Regions from separate parts of the Lacisediminihabitans sp. FW035 genome, predicted to be linked through region 1. Evidence: predicted binding sites of a transcription regulator. Region 1 holds the regulator's gene; each other region holds the start of a gene.
The links. Region 1 encodes LexA, which represses DNA repair genes until DNA is damaged. Its sites were predicted from a motif close to TCGAACANNTGTTCGA; they were not measured.
Positions count from the first base shown of each region.

Region 2: ACVXZ4_RS01910 (HNH endonuclease signature motif containing protein) is a predicted target of LexA. The motif match lies at 1,775-1,790, and genes of this name have one in related genera.
Region 3: ACVXZ4_RS07655 (HNH endonuclease signature motif containing protein) is a predicted target of LexA. The motif match lies at 1,180-1,195, and genes of this name have one in related genera.

Region 1 is NZ_CM142187.1:2,300,534-2,306,487, reverse strand. Features, by position in the region: gene metE (5-methyltetrahydropteroyltriglutamate--homocysteine S-methyltransferase) at 1-508, shown strand, start outside; gene lexA (transcriptional repressor LexA) at 955-1,674, opposite strand; gene ACVXZ4_RS11070 (LysM peptidoglycan-binding domain-containing protein) at 1,997-2,404, shown strand; gene ACVXZ4_RS11065 (histidinol-phosphate transaminase) at 2,471-3,613, shown strand; gene hisB (imidazoleglycerol-phosphate dehydratase HisB) at 3,610-4,215, shown strand; gene hisH (imidazole glycerol phosphate synthase subunit HisH) at 4,218-4,850, shown strand; gene priA (bifunctional 1-(5-phosphoribosyl)-5-((5-phosphoribosylamino)methylideneamino)imidazole-4-carboxamide isomerase/phosphoribosylanthranilate isomerase PriA) at 4,880-5,629, shown strand; gene ACVXZ4_RS11045 (SseB family protein) at 5,641-5,954, shown strand, end outside.
Region 2 is NZ_CM142187.1:378,394-384,347, reverse strand. Features, by position in the region: gene ACVXZ4_RS01920 (cation:proton antiporter) at 1-987, opposite strand, end outside; gene ACVXZ4_RS01915 (DUF1801 domain-containing protein) at 1,182-1,625, opposite strand; gene ACVXZ4_RS01910 (HNH endonuclease signature motif containing protein) at 1,854-3,224, shown strand; gene ACVXZ4_RS01905 (DNA glycosylase AlkZ-like family protein) at 3,437-4,513, opposite strand; gene ACVXZ4_RS01900 (PadR family transcriptional regulator) at 4,683-5,252, shown strand; gene ACVXZ4_RS01895 (ABC1 kinase family protein) at 5,302-5,954, shown strand, end outside.
Region 3 is NZ_CM142187.1:1,577,358-1,583,311, reverse strand. Features, by position in the region: gene def (peptide deformylase) at 1-440, shown strand, start outside; gene ACVXZ4_RS07660 (GNAT family N-acetyltransferase) at 418-936, shown strand; gene ACVXZ4_RS07655 (HNH endonuclease signature motif containing protein) at 1,214-2,650, shown strand; gene ACVXZ4_RS07650 (AzlD domain-containing protein) at 2,763-3,068, opposite strand; gene ACVXZ4_RS07645 (AzlC family ABC transporter permease) at 3,184-3,951, opposite strand; gene ACVXZ4_RS07640 (sensor histidine kinase) at 3,938-4,858, opposite strand; gene ACVXZ4_RS07635 (SHOCT domain-containing protein) at 4,983-5,312, opposite strand; gene ACVXZ4_RS07630 (response regulator) at 5,501-5,954, opposite strand, start outside.

The sequences.
Region 1 (5,954 bases):
GGCTGCAGGCATCGGCATCATCCAGGTCGATGAGCCGGCGCTGCGCGAGCTGCTGCCGCTGAAGAAGGCCGACCAGCCGGCCTACCTCGACTGGTCGGTGCGGTCGTTCCGTCTCGCGACGGCGGGTGTCGAGCCGAAGACGCAGATCCACACCCACCTGTGTTACTCCGAGTTCGGCGTGGTCATCGACGCCATCGACAACCTGGATGCGGACGTCACGTCCATCGAGGCTGCCCGGTCGAAGATGGAGGTCGTTCCCGACATCCAGCGCAGTGGCTTCGGTCGCGGGATCGGCCCGGGCGTCTACGACATCCACTCCCCGCGGGTGCCGTCGGTCGAGGAGGTCACCGACCTCATCGAGATCGCGCTCGGTTCGATTCCGAACCGCCAGGTGTGGGTGAACCCGGACTGTGGCCTCAAGACCCGCGGATACGACGAGACTGTCGCGTCGCTCACGAACGTCGTCGCTGCGACGCGTGCCGTGCGCGAACGGGTGCACGCGCACTAGCGGAGCGGCTTCCTCCGCGCTTCTTCTTTTCTTCGTAACCGGGGCCATCGCGGACACTCCGGGCCGGCACGCCGGCCCGGTTGGTCCGCGATGGCCCCGCTTCGGTGGGGGAGTGCAGCCGCGCCGAGTCGCCTTCCGGTCGCTCGCGGAGGAGCACGGGCGTCGTGGCGGGAGTTGCGTCTCCCGCCGCGAGGTGTTCAAGCCCCCGGGAGAAGATCCGCGAGGGTCTCGAAGGGCAAACTGCCTGCCGAAGATCCCCGCGACGACTCGACCTTGCGGTTCGGTAGGTCCGGCTGCGGGCTGCGTCGGATGTGCGATCGGTCGGGCCCGGCGTCGATGTGAACCGAACCAGGGCACTCTCGGACACTCCGGGCGGGCGCGCCGACCCGCCTGGTCCGTTTAAGCCCGGTTTCGGGGCGGGAGTCTGCGCCCCGGACCGAGCTGCCTCAGACGGAGCGCAGCACCGCGACTACCTTGCCGAGCAGCTCGGCGTAGTCGCCGAGGATCGGCGCGAACGCGGTGTTGCGCGGCAGCAGCCAGGTGTGGCCATCACGCTGCTGGAACACCTTGACCGTCGCCTCCTCGTCGAGCATCGCCGCGACGATGTCGCCGTTCTCCGCGTTCTTCTGCTGGCGCACGACGATCCAGTCGCCATCGCAGATCGCCGCGTCGATCATCGAATCCCCGACGACCTTGAGCATGAAGAGTTCACCCTTGCCCACGAGCTGGCGGGGGAGAGGGAACACTTCGTCCACCATCTCTTCGGCCGTGATCGGGATGCCGGCGGCGATCCGACCGACGAGAGGCACCATGGCTGCGTCACCGATCGGAGTCGGGTTGTCGGAGACGACCGCGCCCTCCTCCTGCTGGATGTCGATGAGCACCTCGAGCGCACGCGGCCGGTTGGGGTCGCGTCGCAGGTACCCGCTGAGCTCGAGCTGGTTGAGCTGATGGGTCACGCTCGACAGTGACGAGAGCCCGACGGCATCCCCGATCTCACGCATGCTCGGCGGGTAGCCGCGGGTGGCGACAGCGCGCTGGATGAAGTCGAGGATGGCGAGCTGCTTGTCACTCAGGCTTTTTCGGCGGCGTGTGCCGGGCTTCTCCTGCAGGGGCCCGGCTTCGCGCGCACCTCGTGCCGGCGTGCTGGCCTCGCCTGAATCCATCTCGCTCATCTCACTCCTGCTTTCGGGGAACCGACTATCTGGAACCGCACTTCGCCGAGCTGCTTCGACCGCCATTGCGGCAATGTCGGTGGCTGCTGGTTGTCTGATCTCCAGACAATCGAAACTGTATCCACGTTTCAGGCTCGAAACAAACACCTGTTCGAGTGTGTTGCGGATCCATTCCCGAGAAAGTCGAAGACGGAGCTTGAATTCCCACTACTTCGAAGGTATGTTCGGAACAAAGCTTCGTATCCGGCACTCCCGGCCGAGTGTCGGATACGAAAACCCTGTAGGTGCAGAGCACGACACGGAAGGCAGCACGATGAGTACAGCAGTCATGAGCACGGCGCGTTTCAGCACCCCCGCCCGGATCAGTGCCACGCGCTCCGAGGTCACCCCGCGCCTCGACTCCGCTCGTCCCTCGCATTTGCGCATCACTCGCCGCGGGTATGCGCTTCTCACGTTGGTCGTGGCTGCCCCCCTCGTGATCGCTGCTGTCGGATTCGCCGTGAACGGTGGTGGAGCAGCGGCCGGCGCGGATGCTTCGTCGGTCGTATTCGAACACGTGACGGTGCAGCCGGGCGAGAGCCTGTGGCAGCTAGCCGGGGAGATCGCGCCATCATCCGACCCGCGGGATGTCGTGTCCGACATCGTGCAGCTCAACCAGCTGAACAGCGCCGAAGTGCAGCCGGGCCAGAGTCTGGCAGTACCGCTCAAGTATTCCCACTGAGAGATGCCGAACGGCCCGCTGACGACGAGCAGGGCCACTCCTCACCCGCACCCCTAAAATTGACGAGTGGTTTCCCTCGACGATCTGCCCATCCGTGACGACCTGCGCGGCCTCACCCCCTACGGTGCACCGCAGGAGCAGGTGCGGATCCGCCTGAACGTCAACGAGAACACCCATCCGATCCCCGAAGCGGTGGCCACGGACATCGTGACGGCCCTCGCCGCCGCCGTGCTCGGGGTGAACCGCTACCCGGACCGCGAGTTCACGGAGCTCCGTGACAGCCTCGCCGGCTACCTCGGGTGCGGGCTCACCCGGGACAACATCTGGGCGGCGAACGGCTCAAACGAGGTGCTCCAGCAGATCCTCCAGGCCTTCGGAGGTCCGGGCCGGAGCGTCCTCGGCTTCCCGCCCACCTACTCGATGCACTCGATCATCGCGTCCGGCACTGGCACGACCTGGATTGCCGGCGAAAGGGATGACGCTTTCGAGATCTCCCCGCAGACGGCGGTCGAATGGATCCGGAAGACAACTCCTGACATCGTGTTCTTCTGCTCTCCCAACAACCCCACCGGTACGCCGCTGTCGCTCGAGACGATCGTCGCGGCCTACGACGCGACCGACGGCATCGTCGTGGTGGACGAGGCCTACGCGGAATTCGCGCCGGCGGAATTGCCCACCGCACTCAGCCTGCTCGAGGGCCGGGAGCGACTGATCGTCTCCCGCACCATGAGCAAGGCGTTCGCGTTCGCCGGGGCTCGCCTTGGCTATCTCGCGGCCGATCCCGCGATCGCCGACGCGCTCCGCCTCGTGCGCCTGCCCTACCACCTCTCCGCCCTCACCCAGGCGGCGGCGATCGCCGCGCTCGCCCACAGCGACGAGATGCTGGCGATGGTCGACGACATCAAGGCCCAGCGCGACCGCCTGCTCGAGGAGCTTCCGCGGCTGGGGTACCCGGTCTGGCGCAGTTGGGCAAACTTCGTCTTGTTCGGGGGAGTGGACGACCCGCACGCAGTCTTCGAGGCCCTACTCGAACAGGACATCATCATCCGCGATATCGGGATCCCCCACCACCTGCGTGTCACGGCGGGCACGGCGGCGGAGACCTCCGCCTTCCTCGCTGCCCTCGGATCCCTCGGCGATCCCGGTGCGGTCACAGGGGGTAACGGCACGGATGACGGCGCAGACGCTCTCGGTAGGATTGGCGCATGAGCCCCCAGCGCGTCGCACACCTCCAGCGTGAGACGAGCGAGTCGAGCATCGACCTGTCGCTCGACCTCGACGGCACGGGTGTGTCCGACATCCAGACCTCGGTGCCGTTCTACGATCACCTGCTCACCGCGTTCTCGAAGCACTCGCTCATCGACCTCACCGTGCGGGCCAGCGGCGACACCGAGATAGACGTGCACCACACCGTCGAAGACATCGGGATCGTGCTCGGCAAGGCCATCAAGGACGCGCTCGGCGACAAGGCAGGGATCGCCCGCTACGGTGACGCGCTCGTGCCCCTCGACGAGGCCCTGGTGCAGGCAGTGGTGGATGTCTCGGGCCGACCGTACCTCGTGCACAGCGGCGAGCCCGCGGGCTTCGAGTTCCACCTCATCGGCGGCCACTTCACCGGATCGATGGTGCGCCACGTCTTCGAAGCCATCAGCTTCAACGCGGGACTCACCGTGCACATCACGGTGCTGAGTGGCCGTGATCCGCACCACATCGCCGAGGCAGAGTTCAAGGCTTTCGCGCGCGCCCTGCGCACCGCCGTCGAGCCGGATGCCCGGGTCACGGGCATCCCGTCCACCAAGGGCGCGCTCTGACCATGAGTCGCCCTTCCGTCGTCGTGCTCGACTACGGCAGCGGCAACGTGCACTCGGCCGCGAAAGCACTCGAGGCTGCGGGAGCCGATGTCGAACTCACCGCCGATCGCTCTCGGGTTCTTGCGGCGGACGGCCTGCTCGTGCCGGGTGTCGGTGCATTCTCCGCGGTGATGTCGGCGCTGGAGTCGGTTCACGGCGGAGAACTCGTCGACCGCCGGCTGGCCGGGGGCAAGCCGGTGCTCGGTATCTGCGTGGGCATGCAGGTGCTCTTCGGCCGCGGTGTCGAGCGGGGAGTGGAGACCGAGGGTCTCGACCAGTGGCCCGGGGTCATCACCGAGCTCGACGCGCCGATCCTTCCCCACATGGGGTGGAACACCCTCGAGGCCCCGGCGGACTCGGTACTGTTCGACGGCATCGCCGATGAACGTTTCTATTTCGTGCACTCCTACGCCGCCACCGAGTGGACCCTCGACGTGATGCCGCCCTTCCCCGAGCCCAGGCTCACCTGGGCCGAGCACGGTAGCCGGTTCCTTGCGGCGGTAGAGAACGGGCCGCTGAGCGCCACCCAGTTCCACCCGGAGAAGTCGGGGGGGCCGGGTATCCGGTTGCTCTCCAACTGGCTCGAATCCCTGTAATCCTCCCGTCCCCCACCAGAAATGACCCGATGAGCGACCTCGCCTCCACTCCAAAACTCGTGCTGCTGCCGGCGATCGATGTCGCCGACGGCCAGGCCGTGCGACTGACCAAGGGGGAGGCCGGCAGCGAGACGAGCTACGGCGACCCGGTGGATGCCGCGGCCGATTGGACCTCGCAGGGCGCGGAGTGGATCCACCTCGTCGACCTCGACGCCGCGTTCGGCCGGGGCAACAACCACGAGGCGATCCGCTCGGTGATCAAGCGAGTCGGAGGCGACGCGCTCATCGAACTGTCCGGTGGCATCCGTGACGACGCGAGCCTCGAAGCGGCCCTCGAGACCGGTGCGAAGCGCATCAACCTCGGCACCGCGGCGCTGGAGAACCCAGACTGGGCTGCCCAGGCGATCGCGAAGTTCGGGGAGCTCATCGCGGTGGGTCTCGACGTGCGCGGCACGACCCTCGCCGCCCGCGGCTGGACAAAGGACGGCGGGGATCTCTTCGAGGTGCTCGATCGCCTCGAGGCCGCCGGCTGCGCGCGGTATGTCGTGACGGATGTCACCAAGGACGGCACTTTGCAGGGTCCGAATCTCGAGCTGTTGCGGTCGGTCGCCGAGCGCACCGACCGGCCGGTCGTCGCCTCGGGTGGCATCTCCAATCTCGACGATATCGCCGCGCTTCGCGACCTCGTGCCGCTCGGAATCGAGGGCGCCATCGTGGGTAAGGCGCTGTACGCCAAAGCCTTCACCCTCGCCGAAGCGCTCTCGGTCGCGTCCGACTGAGCGCATCGAGCATCACCGTGTCCGATTCCGCCGGTGTGCCCTGGGAGGGGCGCAGTTTCGGCCACGGCCCCGCGTCGAATGACGACGGGTCGATGCCCGCCGCGCTGGCGCGTGCTCTCGGCCGATTCCTTCAGCGGGAGGTCGGAGAGGCCGCAGTGGTCGACGCTCTGCGCGAATCGCGCCTGCTGATCCCGCTCGTAGCGCACCTCGGCGAATCCGGCGCCGGAGCACACGGCCACACCGTCGACAAGAGCGCCGAACTGTCCATCGTGACCGTCGCTGGGCCCGACGGTCGCAATGTGATGCCCGTCTTCAGCTCGGTCGA
Region 2 (5,954 bases), 1.9 Mb from region 1:
CAGCGGAGGCATCGATGCGAAACGGAGGCCCACGAGCAGCAGGATTACCAGCCCGGCGACGCCGAGGGTGCCGGGCAGCTCACCGCCGCTCGCGACCTCGCCGATTACCGGCCAGAGCTGGAACCCCATGTAGAGGAAGACCGCGTTCTCGACCAGCAGCGTGACGATGCGCCAGGTGCCCGACTCGGCGAGACGCAGGGATGCCCGGATGCGGTACGCCCCCTGGTTGCCCACGAGGATGCCGGCGACCACCACCGCCACGACTCCGGACGAGTGCGCGAACTCCCCCGCGAGGTACGCGACGAAGGGCACTACCAGCGAGACCGCGGCATCCAGCACCGGGTCGGTGATCCGTCGTCGAAGCGCGACTGAGACGGCCCCGAGGACGCCACCGATGATCACGGCGCCGACGACCGCCCAGAAGAAGGTGAGCGCGATCATCCAGCCGCTGGGCGACTGAACCGTGGCGCTTGCGATGGCGAGCATCGTGGAGAGCAGCACCAGCGCAGTCGCGTCGTTGACGAGCCCCTCGCCTTCGAGGATGGTGACGATGCGCGGCGGCAGCCCGAGCCGCTTGCCCAGGCTCGTCGCCGCGACCGCGTCGGGCGGGGCGACGACCGCGCCGAGCGCGACGGCCAGCGCGAGGGGCACGGTCACCCAGAGCAGGCTCACGAGTACGCCCACCAGCACCGCCGACACCGCAACAAGTCCGACGGCGAGGAAGACGATCACCCGCAGGTTGCGTCGGAAGTCCACGAACGGCACCTGCCGCGCGGCCGCATAGAGAAGCGGAGGCAGGATGACAGTGAGCACCAGGCTCGGCTCGATGTCGAAGTGCGGAACGGCCGGGATGGCGCCGATCCCCACCCCGACGACCGTCAGGGCCAGCGGTGCCGCGACCCCGATGCGCCCGGAGAAGAAGGAGACGACGCCGATGACAAGCACCACCGCGACGACGGTGAGTGTGGCGAGTTCGGTGGGTTCCATGCGGGAAAGGCTAGCTGGGGGCGGTGCACGGATCGAGCAGGAGGCAAATGGCTGAACGGTGCCGATGAGCCGACGCATATCGTGAACTCGTCGGTAGCGACCGTCGCGGTTGCGATATCCGCATCACTCCTCACTCCGACGCTCTCGAAGAGACGGTCGAAGGTGCGTCCGTTGAGGACGAGCCATGCCCACCTCTAGAGGGGCTGGACCGGATCGGCCTTCCAGAGGATCTGACGGATCGGCCCCGCCTGAGCCAGGGAGTCGACGAACCCATACGAATCGCGCGCGATCTGCTCGAGGACCGACGGATCCACATCGCTGAGTTTCTTGAAGACGACGCAATATCCGGTGAGGGAGTGCGTGCCCAGCTGATCCAGCAGCCGGGAGTGCCGTGCCGTGCCATCCATCAGGTAGAGGGTGATCTTGCGCTTTCGCGGATAGAAACCGATCGTGTGACCGTCGCCTTCGCGGCCGCTGTCGTACTTGTAGTGGTAGGTGCCGAATCCGATCGTGCCCACGTTCCACAGCGCTGGCACGTGCCCGCTGATCCGTTGCAACAGGTCGATGAGGGCCTCGGTGTCCGCAGCGGTCTGGGCATCGAGCGAGGTGATGTAGGTGTCGACTGCGGAGTCTCTCATCGCGCGCGCTTTCTCGGGGTCGTGCCGCGATTCTAACGACGGATGCCGATTGCCCGCTGTCGTGCAGCGCTTGTTCCAAGCGCGCTCTGGAGTGAGCTTCCGCCGGTGGAGGACGCCGGGGTGGATCGGGCGACATGTCTCCTCCTCCACCGAATGTATATTCGAGACTTATCAACATCTTTGTAGCATAGTATAGTAATTGTGTTCCATTTGAGGGAGAATGGGGCTATGTCCATCACCGCCACTGTCTCGCTCGAGGTCCCCGCCCTCGATGAGATCTCGCGCGCGGACGACGTAGAGCTGATCGAGGTCATGCGCAAGTGGGCGCAGGCGCGTCGAGCAGTGGATGCCGGGCTGGCCACCCTCGCCGGCGTCGTGGCCGCGCGGTCCTCCCTCGAGCTCGGTTATGACGGACTGGCCCAGCGGGCGGGCGCACGCACTGCAGACGCGTTTGTGTCCCAGCTCACCGGCACATCGGGGCCGGAGGCTCGCGCGATCACCGCTGTCGGCACGATGATGAGCGACCCTGCGGCCTGGCTGGGCGAGGTCGCGTCACGGGTGACGTCTGGTGACCTGTCGATCGGGGCCGCTGCCGCCATCCAGAGCGGGCTCGGGACGCCATCGCCCACGGTCGCCGCCGACGATCTGGCGGATGCCGCGCACGAATTGCTGGCATCCGCAAATTTCCTGCCGCCCGAGAAGGTCGCTCGGCACGCTCGCGAACTCCGCGACGAGCTCGATGACGCGGGCGTCGCCGATCGCGAGGCGCAGTTGCGCGACAAGCGATTCCTCCGTCTCACGCCGCAGGCGGATGGGATGACGCGCATTTTCGGTCTGCTCGACCCGGAGTCGGCGGCCCTCGTCACCGATGCGGTCGACGCCGTGACCGCGACACGGCGAGGCGGCCCACGCTTTGTCGACGCGGCTACGGCAGCGCGCGCAGAGGCCATCGCGCTCGACGAGCGCACGACCGGGCAGCTGTCACTGGATGCGCTGGTCGAGATGGTGCGGATCGCCGCCTTTGCAGACGACGGCCGCGTCTTCGGCACCCGCAAGCCCGCCGTGAGGGTGCATGTCACCGCCACGGATCTTGCCCGCGGCACCGGTGTCGCCCACCTGGAAGGCCAGACCGCGGCAGCGTCCGTCGCGACCGCGCAGCGACTCGCGTGCGGCAACGAATTCCTCGCGCTCGAGTTCAGCGACAGCGGGGTCAACAGCGGCTCGGCACTCCGACTCGGTCGCACCCGGCGCACGTTCTCCGACGCGCAGCGCACCGTACTGGCAGCGATCTGGGGCGGATGCGCGGTGGGCGGCTGCGATCGGCCCCCGTCCTGGTGCGAGGCCCATCACATCGACGAATGGGTCGAAGACGGCGGCGCGACCGATGTGGGCAATGGCATCCTCCTGTGCCGACACGACCACATGCGCGTGCACAACAACGGCTGGAAAGTGCGGCGACGCGGCAAGGACTATGTTCTCGAGCCGCCGCCGGGCGATCCCCTGCATCCCGCCGAGATTCCGTTGATTCCGAAAAATCCGGTCTATCGCCGCGGACGGAGGATGGTGGATGCCGACCGCGAAGTCGAATGCTCCGCCTGAGATTGCCTCACACCAGAGCCGAGCGCAGCAGGCCGACTCGAGCGCAGCGGGTGGTCGCGGCGCAACGGACGGTCGCAGTGCAGCGGGTGGTCGCGGTGCAACGGACGGTCGCGGTTCAACTGACGGTCGCGGTGCAGCGGACGGTCGCGGGCATCGTGACCGTCGCACCATAGGACGGGCTGCTGCGGGAGACCAGAGGCGCACACCCGGCATCACCAGGCCTGGACCGTGACGCCCAACCATTCGGCGAGGGCGGCGATCTCGGCACGCACCATTTCGTCTTCCTCAGCGTCGAAAGGCAGGAACTCATGCACCGCGGTGACCACGAGTGCGTCCCGCCCACGGTTCACCTCGGCGTCGAGCATCCCGACGAAGCGGTCGCCCATCAGGATGGGATGGGCGAAGAATCCGTACTTGCGCCGCGTCTTCGGCTTGAACTGCTCGAGCACGTAGTCGAACTCGAAGATGTCATGCAGCCGAGGCCGATCGAACAGCATTCCGTCGTAGGGGCTGAGGAAGGCGACCCGACCGCCCGGGTCGTCATCCAGAGCGGCGAGCGCCTCGGGGTCCACCCGCCACTTCTGCTTCAGGCCCTCGATGACGGCGGGTTCGCCCGCCTCCCCCACCGGAGTCCAGGGCGACTTCTGCTTCGCGATCCCGGCCGCGTGCAGTCGGCGCTCGTTCAGCATCCGCTCGGCCTCGTCCAGCGCCAGCTCGGGAAGATCCTGCGGATACACCCGCTCGGCCAGGTCCCACCGACGATGGCGCCCTTCGCGCCCGACGATCGCCACCTCTCCCTGCCGCTGCAGGAAGTCGAGCATGTGCACGGTCTGGTTGGATCCGAACCAGCCGTCCGGTGGACGGATCACCTCGGCCGTGTCCGGGATCTCGGTCGCCAGCAGCGGCCCCTCCGCACGCAATCGGGCGAGGACATCAGTGCGGAAGCGGTCGTTGGCGGCCAGCCATTCTCGACTGCTCTGCCGACGGGGCCAGCTCCGCATGGCGGGCAGCATGAGCGGAAGCAGACTCACCGGGCGGAACGAACCGTCGAATTCGAACAGCAGCCGATCCTTCTCCACAGCCTTCGACAGCTGGATCTGGTCGTAAGCGGTGCCGAGCCGCGACCAGAGGATCGTGTGCTCCGCGGGGGCGATCGTGGCTGTGGGGTCGATCTTTATCGCGCCGAGCTCCTCGGCGACCTCCACGACATCGCCCGCTCGATCCGCATCCAGCAGCTGGGCGCGCACGGCGATCCGCCGGGCCTGGTCTCGCGTGAGCTGGTGCGTCACGGGTCGAGAGTAGCAGCGGCCGTGTGCCCACCGCCCGGCCGAATGTCGGCACTCGCACGGGAATTCCCCAGACTGACGATATATCGTTGGCTATCGTCGAGCCAGAAGACATCGACGTGGCCAGGCGGGATGAGGTCATCCAGCCAGCAGAGACACCGAGGAGATCATCATGAGCAATCCATTCATGGGCGACAGGTTCGCGGGACGCCGGGGCGGTGCCGGCGAAGGTTGGCCCGCCAACGCCATGTGGGACGCGATGGAGCAGTTGCGCGGGCAGTTCGACCGCAAGGTCGGCACCAGGATGGGGCGCGGTGATGTGCGTGCCGCGGTGCTCTCCCTCCTCGCCGAGAAGCCGATGCACGGCTACCAGATCATCCACGAGATCGAGGAGCGTAGCGGCGGCAGCTGGAAGCCCAGCCCCGGCTCGGTGTACCCCACGCTCCAGCTTCTCGCCGACGAGGGCTTCATCAGCGCCGAAGAGTCCAACGGTCGTAAGACCTACTCGCTCACCGCCGAGGGGCGTGCTGTAGCGGATGCCGCGGCGGAGCAGCCGGCGCCCTGGGAGGGCCAGAACACTCGTGACACCAGGCGGGCGACGGCACTGCCCAAGGCCGGTATCGACCTCGCCCAGGCCGCTGCCCAGGTGGGACGCACCGGCAACCCCGAACAGGTGAAACAGGCTGTCGCCGTTCTCGAAGAAGCGCGTCGTAAGCTCTACTCGATCCTCGCCCAGGACTGAGCGTGCCCCCCGCACTTCGGCGCGGCGGAGACGAGATTACCGAGATCAGATGACCGACGCCGGCAACATGCGTGCCCGCTCCCGCAGAATCCTGCGGTTCGCCGCCCGCTACCTTGCCCAGGCGTGGTGGTACGAGCTGTTCCTGCCGCGGCTCGGGCTTGCGCGACTCTCGGCGCGCGGCCGGAGTAAGCGGCTGCAGCGCATCGCGCGCAACTTCCACGCGCTCGCGGTGGACCTCGGTGGCCTCATGATCAAGGTCGGCCAGTTCATGTCGTCGCGCCTGGACATCCTGCCGCCGGAGATCACCAAGGAACTCGAGGGGCTGCAGGACGAGGTGCCGCCGGTGCCGTTCGCCGCCATCCGCGCCCTCGCCGAAGCCGAGCTCGGAGTGAGCCTCGAGCGGGCGTTCGCCTTCATCGACGAGACCCCGGTGGCCGCAGCATCCCTCGGCCAGGTGCATCGTGCGCGGCTCGCGGAGATGGATGCCGCGGACACGGGCCTCGTCGACGTCGTCGTGAAGATCCAGCGACCGGGCATCGACCAGATCATCGATGTCGACCTCAGCGCGCTGCGTCGGGTCGCCGGCTGGCTCAGTCGGGTGCGCCTCGTATCGGATCGCGTGGACATGCCCTCACTCGTGGAGGAGTTCGCGTTCACCAGTCTCGAGGAGATCGACTACCTGCACGAGGCGGCGAGCGCGGA
Region 3 (5,954 bases), 720 kb from region 1:
CGGGCGTGGGGCTCGCGGCTCCGCAGGTGGATATCCCCCTTCGACTCTTCGTCTTCAACTGGACGGACGACGATGACACGCTCTGGCGCGGCGTGGCTATCAACCCCACCCTGTGGGTGAGCCCGGTGCCGATCGGCGCCGCGGATGAGGACGAGGAGTCCGAGGGGTGCTTGTCGGTACCCGGGGAACGGTACCCTCTGCGGCGATCGGAGCTCGCCATCCTCACGGCCGTCGATCTCGACCAGAAGCCGTTCGAAATCCGGGCGGAGGGATGGCTCGCCCGCATCTTCCAGCACGAATACGACCACCTCGAGGGAGTGCTCTACGTAGATCGTCTCGACCATGCGACGGGCAAGGCGGCCGCGAAGGCCGTGAAGAAGAGCGGCTGGGGTGAGCCGGGGCTGAGCTGGACGCCGGGTGTCGACGATCTCGAAGGGTGAGGCCGGGGCGTCAGAACTTGTGATCCGGCAGCCACGGTTCTCCGAGGCGGCTGTGATCGCGGCGATCCAGGTGGACGGGTGGCGAGATACCTACGGCCACCTTCTGCCCCCGGAGTTCTATGGCGACGCCGCCCTTCGTCGGCGCGTTGCCATGTGGTCGAAGATCCTCGGCGGCGAGGCTGTTCCCGACCGGCTGTTCGTCGCTGAGTCATCGAGCCGCATCCAGGGATTCGCCTTTGTCGGCGACAGTCTCGACTCTCTTCCCGCTCGTCCGCTGTGCCTCTACATGATCTATGTCCGCAGTGAGCACCATGGCACGGGCATCGGTCAAGCCCTTCTCGAGGCCGCGGCCAGGGAGGATCCCCTGCAGCTCTGGATGGCAAAGGACAACCCGCGGGCGTATGCGTTCTACCGGCGAAACGGATTCGTTTTCGAAGGAACGGAACGGGTCGACAGTGCGTCAGACGATCTCGAGGAGATCCAACTCGTCAGGTGACGCGGTGCGACGGCGTGCGGGGGTTGCCTCTCGCGAGTTGCGTTTCGAGGTTGCGTTTCGCGGGTTGCGTTTCGCGCTTTGGGTTTCGCGGGTTGGCTCTCGCGCTTTGGGTTTCGCGGTTGCGTTTCGCGCGGTCCGATACTCGTGTCTGCTTTGGACGTCTTCTCGTACAGCACTTACCGTGCAGGCCTCTCCTCCACAGCGGTTTGCCCGACGGATTATCCACAGATTTGACATTTTCTTTCAGATCTGTATTCGAATCTGAGATAATGGATATATGGAAAGCAGCGAAATTGTGTTCGATGAATCCCTCGGCGGGGACTTCGATTCATCGCTGGCCGGCGCGCGTCGGGCTGTCGGCTTCGTGGCCGAATGTGCTCGGTCGGTCGAGGCCCTATCCGACACCAATCTTCTTCGCATTCAGCGAGAGCTCTCGGACCTCGCCCGCGAGCTCGGAGCAAGCGCCGCGGTGGTCGCCGGCGAGATCGGTCACCGTTCGCGCCGCGAGCTCGGCTTTTCGGGACTCGCTCAGAGGGAGGGGTTCCGCACACCGGAAGCCCTTGTGCGGCATGAGACCGGGTCCACCGCGCGCGGCGCCTTCGCACTCGTCCAAGCGGGCACGATGGCCCGGGAGTCCGCTGCGCAAGACGCGGCGTCGAGCGCCGAACCGTGGTTGCGGGAGGTCGGGGCCGCCGTTGCCGCGGGTTGCATCTCGGTGGACGCCGCCCGCGCGATCCGCGTCGGGCTCGGCGCACCATCCGATGGGTCCTGTGCTGTGACCGCGGTTGCCCTGTCCGATGCCGCCCACCTGCTCGTGATCGAAGCAACTATCGTCGACGCGGACGAGTTGTTGCGTCTCGCTCGCAGTCTCAGGGATGACCTCAACGAGGCCGGCATCGCGGATCGCGAGAGGGCCGCCTTCGAAGAGCGGTCGGTGCGCCGCACCCGGCGCCCCAATGGTCTCTCGAGATACATCATCGACCCGGACATCGAGTCCGCGGCTTTCTGGGACGACGTCTACGACACCCTTACCTCTCCCCGCCGAGGGGGCGTCCGATTCGTCGATGACGCCGACAGGGCGTGGGCAGAAGCGATCTCCACGGACGAGCGCTCCACCGACCAATACGTGCACGACTCGTTCACCCAGTTGCTGCGGATTGCGGTGGGCGCGGAGACGGGCGAGAGCCGGCGGATCGTGGGATCCCGACAGCCTTCGGTGCGCGTGCTGGTGACGCGAACGGCCCTCGAGGCCGGGCAGGGCCACGGCCGGATCGAGGGATGCGACATTCCGATCTCGATCGAGACCGTCGAGCGTATCGCCTGCGAATCCGGCACGGTGAAGCTCGACTTCGACGAGGTCGGTCGCCCGCTCGACCTTGGTCGGGAACAGCGGCTGTATTCGAAGAGTCAACGGATCGCCCTTGCCGCGGCTCAGGGCGGGTGCCTGTTCGGGGAGTGCGATCGTCCTCCCAGTTGGTGCGAGGCCCATCACTCGAGACACTGGAAGCGAGATCGCGGCGAGACGAACATCCTCGATGGTGTGCTTTTGTGTCGATATCACCATCTGCTCGTTCACAACAACGGCTGGGAGATCGTTCGGGATGACACGGGGTTCTGGCTCATTCCCCCTCGAGAGGTCGACCTGGACCAACGGCCGCGGCCGATGCCCTCAAAGAGTGCCGCGCTTCGCGACCTGAGGTTGCTCAGCGCGTAGGGAGTTTTCGGGTCTGGCGGGTCGGGCTGGGCGGGGCGCGTCTGCCCCACCGGTTGCAGGGGCGGGTCCGGGCGGGTCCGGGCGGGTCCGGGCAGGTCCGGGCAGGTCCGGCCTAGAAGACCGCGCGGATGAGAGCAGCCGTCGCGGCGGCCGCCACCACCACCACGATGAACGGCACGCGCAACGCAAGCAACAGGGCCGCCACGGCGACGGCGGGGAGACGCGCGTCCAAGACGATGCGGGAGCCAGCGCCGAGAGTCTGCACAGCGATCAGGGCCGCAAGCAGCGCGACAGTCAGCAAGTTGGCGATGCGGGCGGGAGTTGGCCGCTCGAGGAAAGACGCCGGCACCAGGTATCCGGCGATCTTCAGGGAGAGGCACGCGAGAGAGGCGATGATCACGATGAGCCAGAGCGTCATGATGGGCCGCCGACCAGGCGATGGTGCCCGTCGGCACGGGCCGGGGATAGAGATTGGGCGCAGGTCAGGAAAATGGGCCAGCGCACAGGGGTCGCCGGTTGAAGCAGGTCTCCGCTCATGTCGGGATCCCCGGCGGCTCGGGCTGGGGGCTCCGAGTGCCGAACCAGTTGAATCCGCCCACGATCACGGCGACGACCCCCGCCACGAGCACCGGAAGACCGGGGATCAGCACCGGGGTCGTCACGGTGGCTATGACTGCGGCCGCCGCCGCGACGGCGATCGTCTGCAGCTGGCGCAGGCGGGGCCAGAGCAGCCCGAGGAACGCGGCCGCAGCCGCCGCATCCAGTCCATAGACGCGCACGTCGCCGAGGGCGTTGCCGATGAGGGCACCGACAAGGGAGGTGAGGTTCCACCCGACGAACACCGAGAGTGCCGTCACCCAGAAGCCGATTCGCTGGCTGCGGAGCGTTGGTTGGGTTGTGGCGACGGCCGTAGATTCGTCGATCGTGACCCAGGCCGCCGCGACACGGCGCCAGCGTCCCGCACCGATGATCGGAGCGACGCGGATTCCGTAGACCCCGTTGCGGATTCCGAGGATGGCGGCACTCGCGATCGCCGCCGGCCCCGCGGCCACTCCCCCGGTCGCGATGACCCCCACGAGGGCGAACTGCGAACCACCGGTGAACATCAGCAGGCTCATGACACAGGTTTGCCACACGTCGAGACCCGCGGCGACGGCGAGTGCGCCATAGGAGATGCCATAGGCGGCCGCGGCGAGTCCGACTGCCACGCCTTTGCGCGCGGCGACCCGGTCATCCGTGCTCCAGGCAGTGACCGTGGCGGGCGGATCCTCGTCCGAAGGGACGGGCTCAGTCCTGGCCATCGCGCAGATTCACCCCGTGCACGCCGTTGTCATAGCGAATCGAGGGGAACACCGCCGATACCGTGAAGCCGACACCGGGCAACATATTGGCCGTGAGGATGCCACGGTAGAGAGAGGCGCGCTCGCGCATCTCGCTCATCCCCGGCCCGACGACGACCTGGGTGAGCGCATTCAGGTCGTCCTGGAATGTGTATGTGCGGCTCTGCGCGAGCTTGTCGGGATCGAGACCCTCGCGACGAGCGGCGGCACGCACGCCATCGTCGTCGATGACCACCTGCAATCCCTCATCGGTCCAGGTCGAACTTATGCGGACCTGGGTGCCGACGCCGCCGTACTTGAGCGCATTGGAGAGCGACTCCTGCACGATGCGGAACACGGCCAACTGCGGGCCCTCCCCGAGAGCGAAGGGCTCGCCGTTCTCGACCAGAGTGATCTCGAGCCCTGCGTCCCGCATCACATCGAACAGTTCCCTGGTCATGTCGGTGCGCGGCTCCGGCAGCGACTCGTCCACCGCGCCCCCGACAACGGTCATCACCCGCCGCAGGTCTGCGAGCGTCGACCGAGCCGCCTCGGCGATCGTCGCCGAGGCGCGGACCGCGGCCCCGGCATCCGTCGTGGCGGCGTACTGCGCGCCATCCGCCTGGCTCACGATCGTGGAGACGGAATGCACCGCCACCTCGTGGAGCTCGCGAACGATGCGCAGCTTGCCGAGCTGCTCCTGGAGGGAGGCCTCGAGATCGAGGTTGTCCCGCTCGGCATCCACCCGGGCGAAGTACTGGCGGCGACGCTCACGAGCGGCCCGGATCCAGAGCACGAGGAACACCACGGTGAGCACGAGGAAGATCGCGGATGCTGCAGTCAGCAGGATCATCACCAGCATCGAATGCTGCTGCAGCCAGGTGTTCACTCGGTTCTCCTCGGGCGGGCAACGGCGGGGCTGACAACGGCGCGCTGTCTACTCGAGGCTAGCGCGAACCGGGGGCGGCGATGTGCCGCCCCCGGTTCGCGGGTTTCCGATCCGATCGCTGCCGCTACTTGACCGGCGGCTGGGGCCATGCATTCGCCCGGAGCACTTCGAGGCGGGCACGATAGTCCTTCTCGTCGATGTCGCCCTGGGCGAAACGCTCCGCCAGGGTCGACTCGGCCGAGCGTGAAGCGCTACCCCAGTGTCCGCCGAACCCGGGGTGACCATATCCCCCGCCCTGGGCGAACCACGCCGCCCGACGTCGACGAGCGACGGAGAAGATGATCGCGATCAGCGCGATCCAGAACAGGGGGATGAGAAGGAACAGGAATCCGAAACCGCCGACCCAGGGGCCGACGAAATGGGCCGCGGGGCCTGCGAGAGCTGGAATGAGCACGATGTGTCCGTTTCTATGGGGGCTCCGGTGGCGAAAGCCGGTGGAACCGTTACCCGCAACACTCGTCTCGTGCACGAAACGGCGAATCTGCCCGGCGGATGCTGTCGCCTACTGCCCAGGGAGCATCCGACCGAGTCGGGATACTCCGGAAGCACCAGTGGACGCGCACGAGAACTGGCTCGGCTCAGCTACTCCTGGTAGCCGGCGCGGACGAGCCCGGTCTCGTAGGCGACGACGACGAGTTGCACGCGGTCCCGCGCCAGCAGTTTTGACATGATTCGCGACACGTGGGTCTTCGCGGTGAGGGGACTGAGGAAGAGGCGACGACCGATCTCATCATTGGTGAGGCCGTGGCCCACCAGGCCGAGCACCTCGCGCTCGCGCTCGGTGAGCACGGCGAGCTGGGACGTGTCAGGAGCGTCCTTGAGGGAGCCCGCGACCCGTTCGAGCAACCGCTTGGTGACACCCGGCGAGAGCAAGGCCTCACCACCGGCCACCACACGGACCGCACGGATCAACTCCTCCGGTTCGGTGTCCTTGACCAGGAAACCGCTCGCGCCCGCGCGGATCGCCTGCGCGACGTACTCGTCGAGCTCGAACGTGGTCACGATCACGATGTGGGTGCCCGCGAGGGCCGGGTTC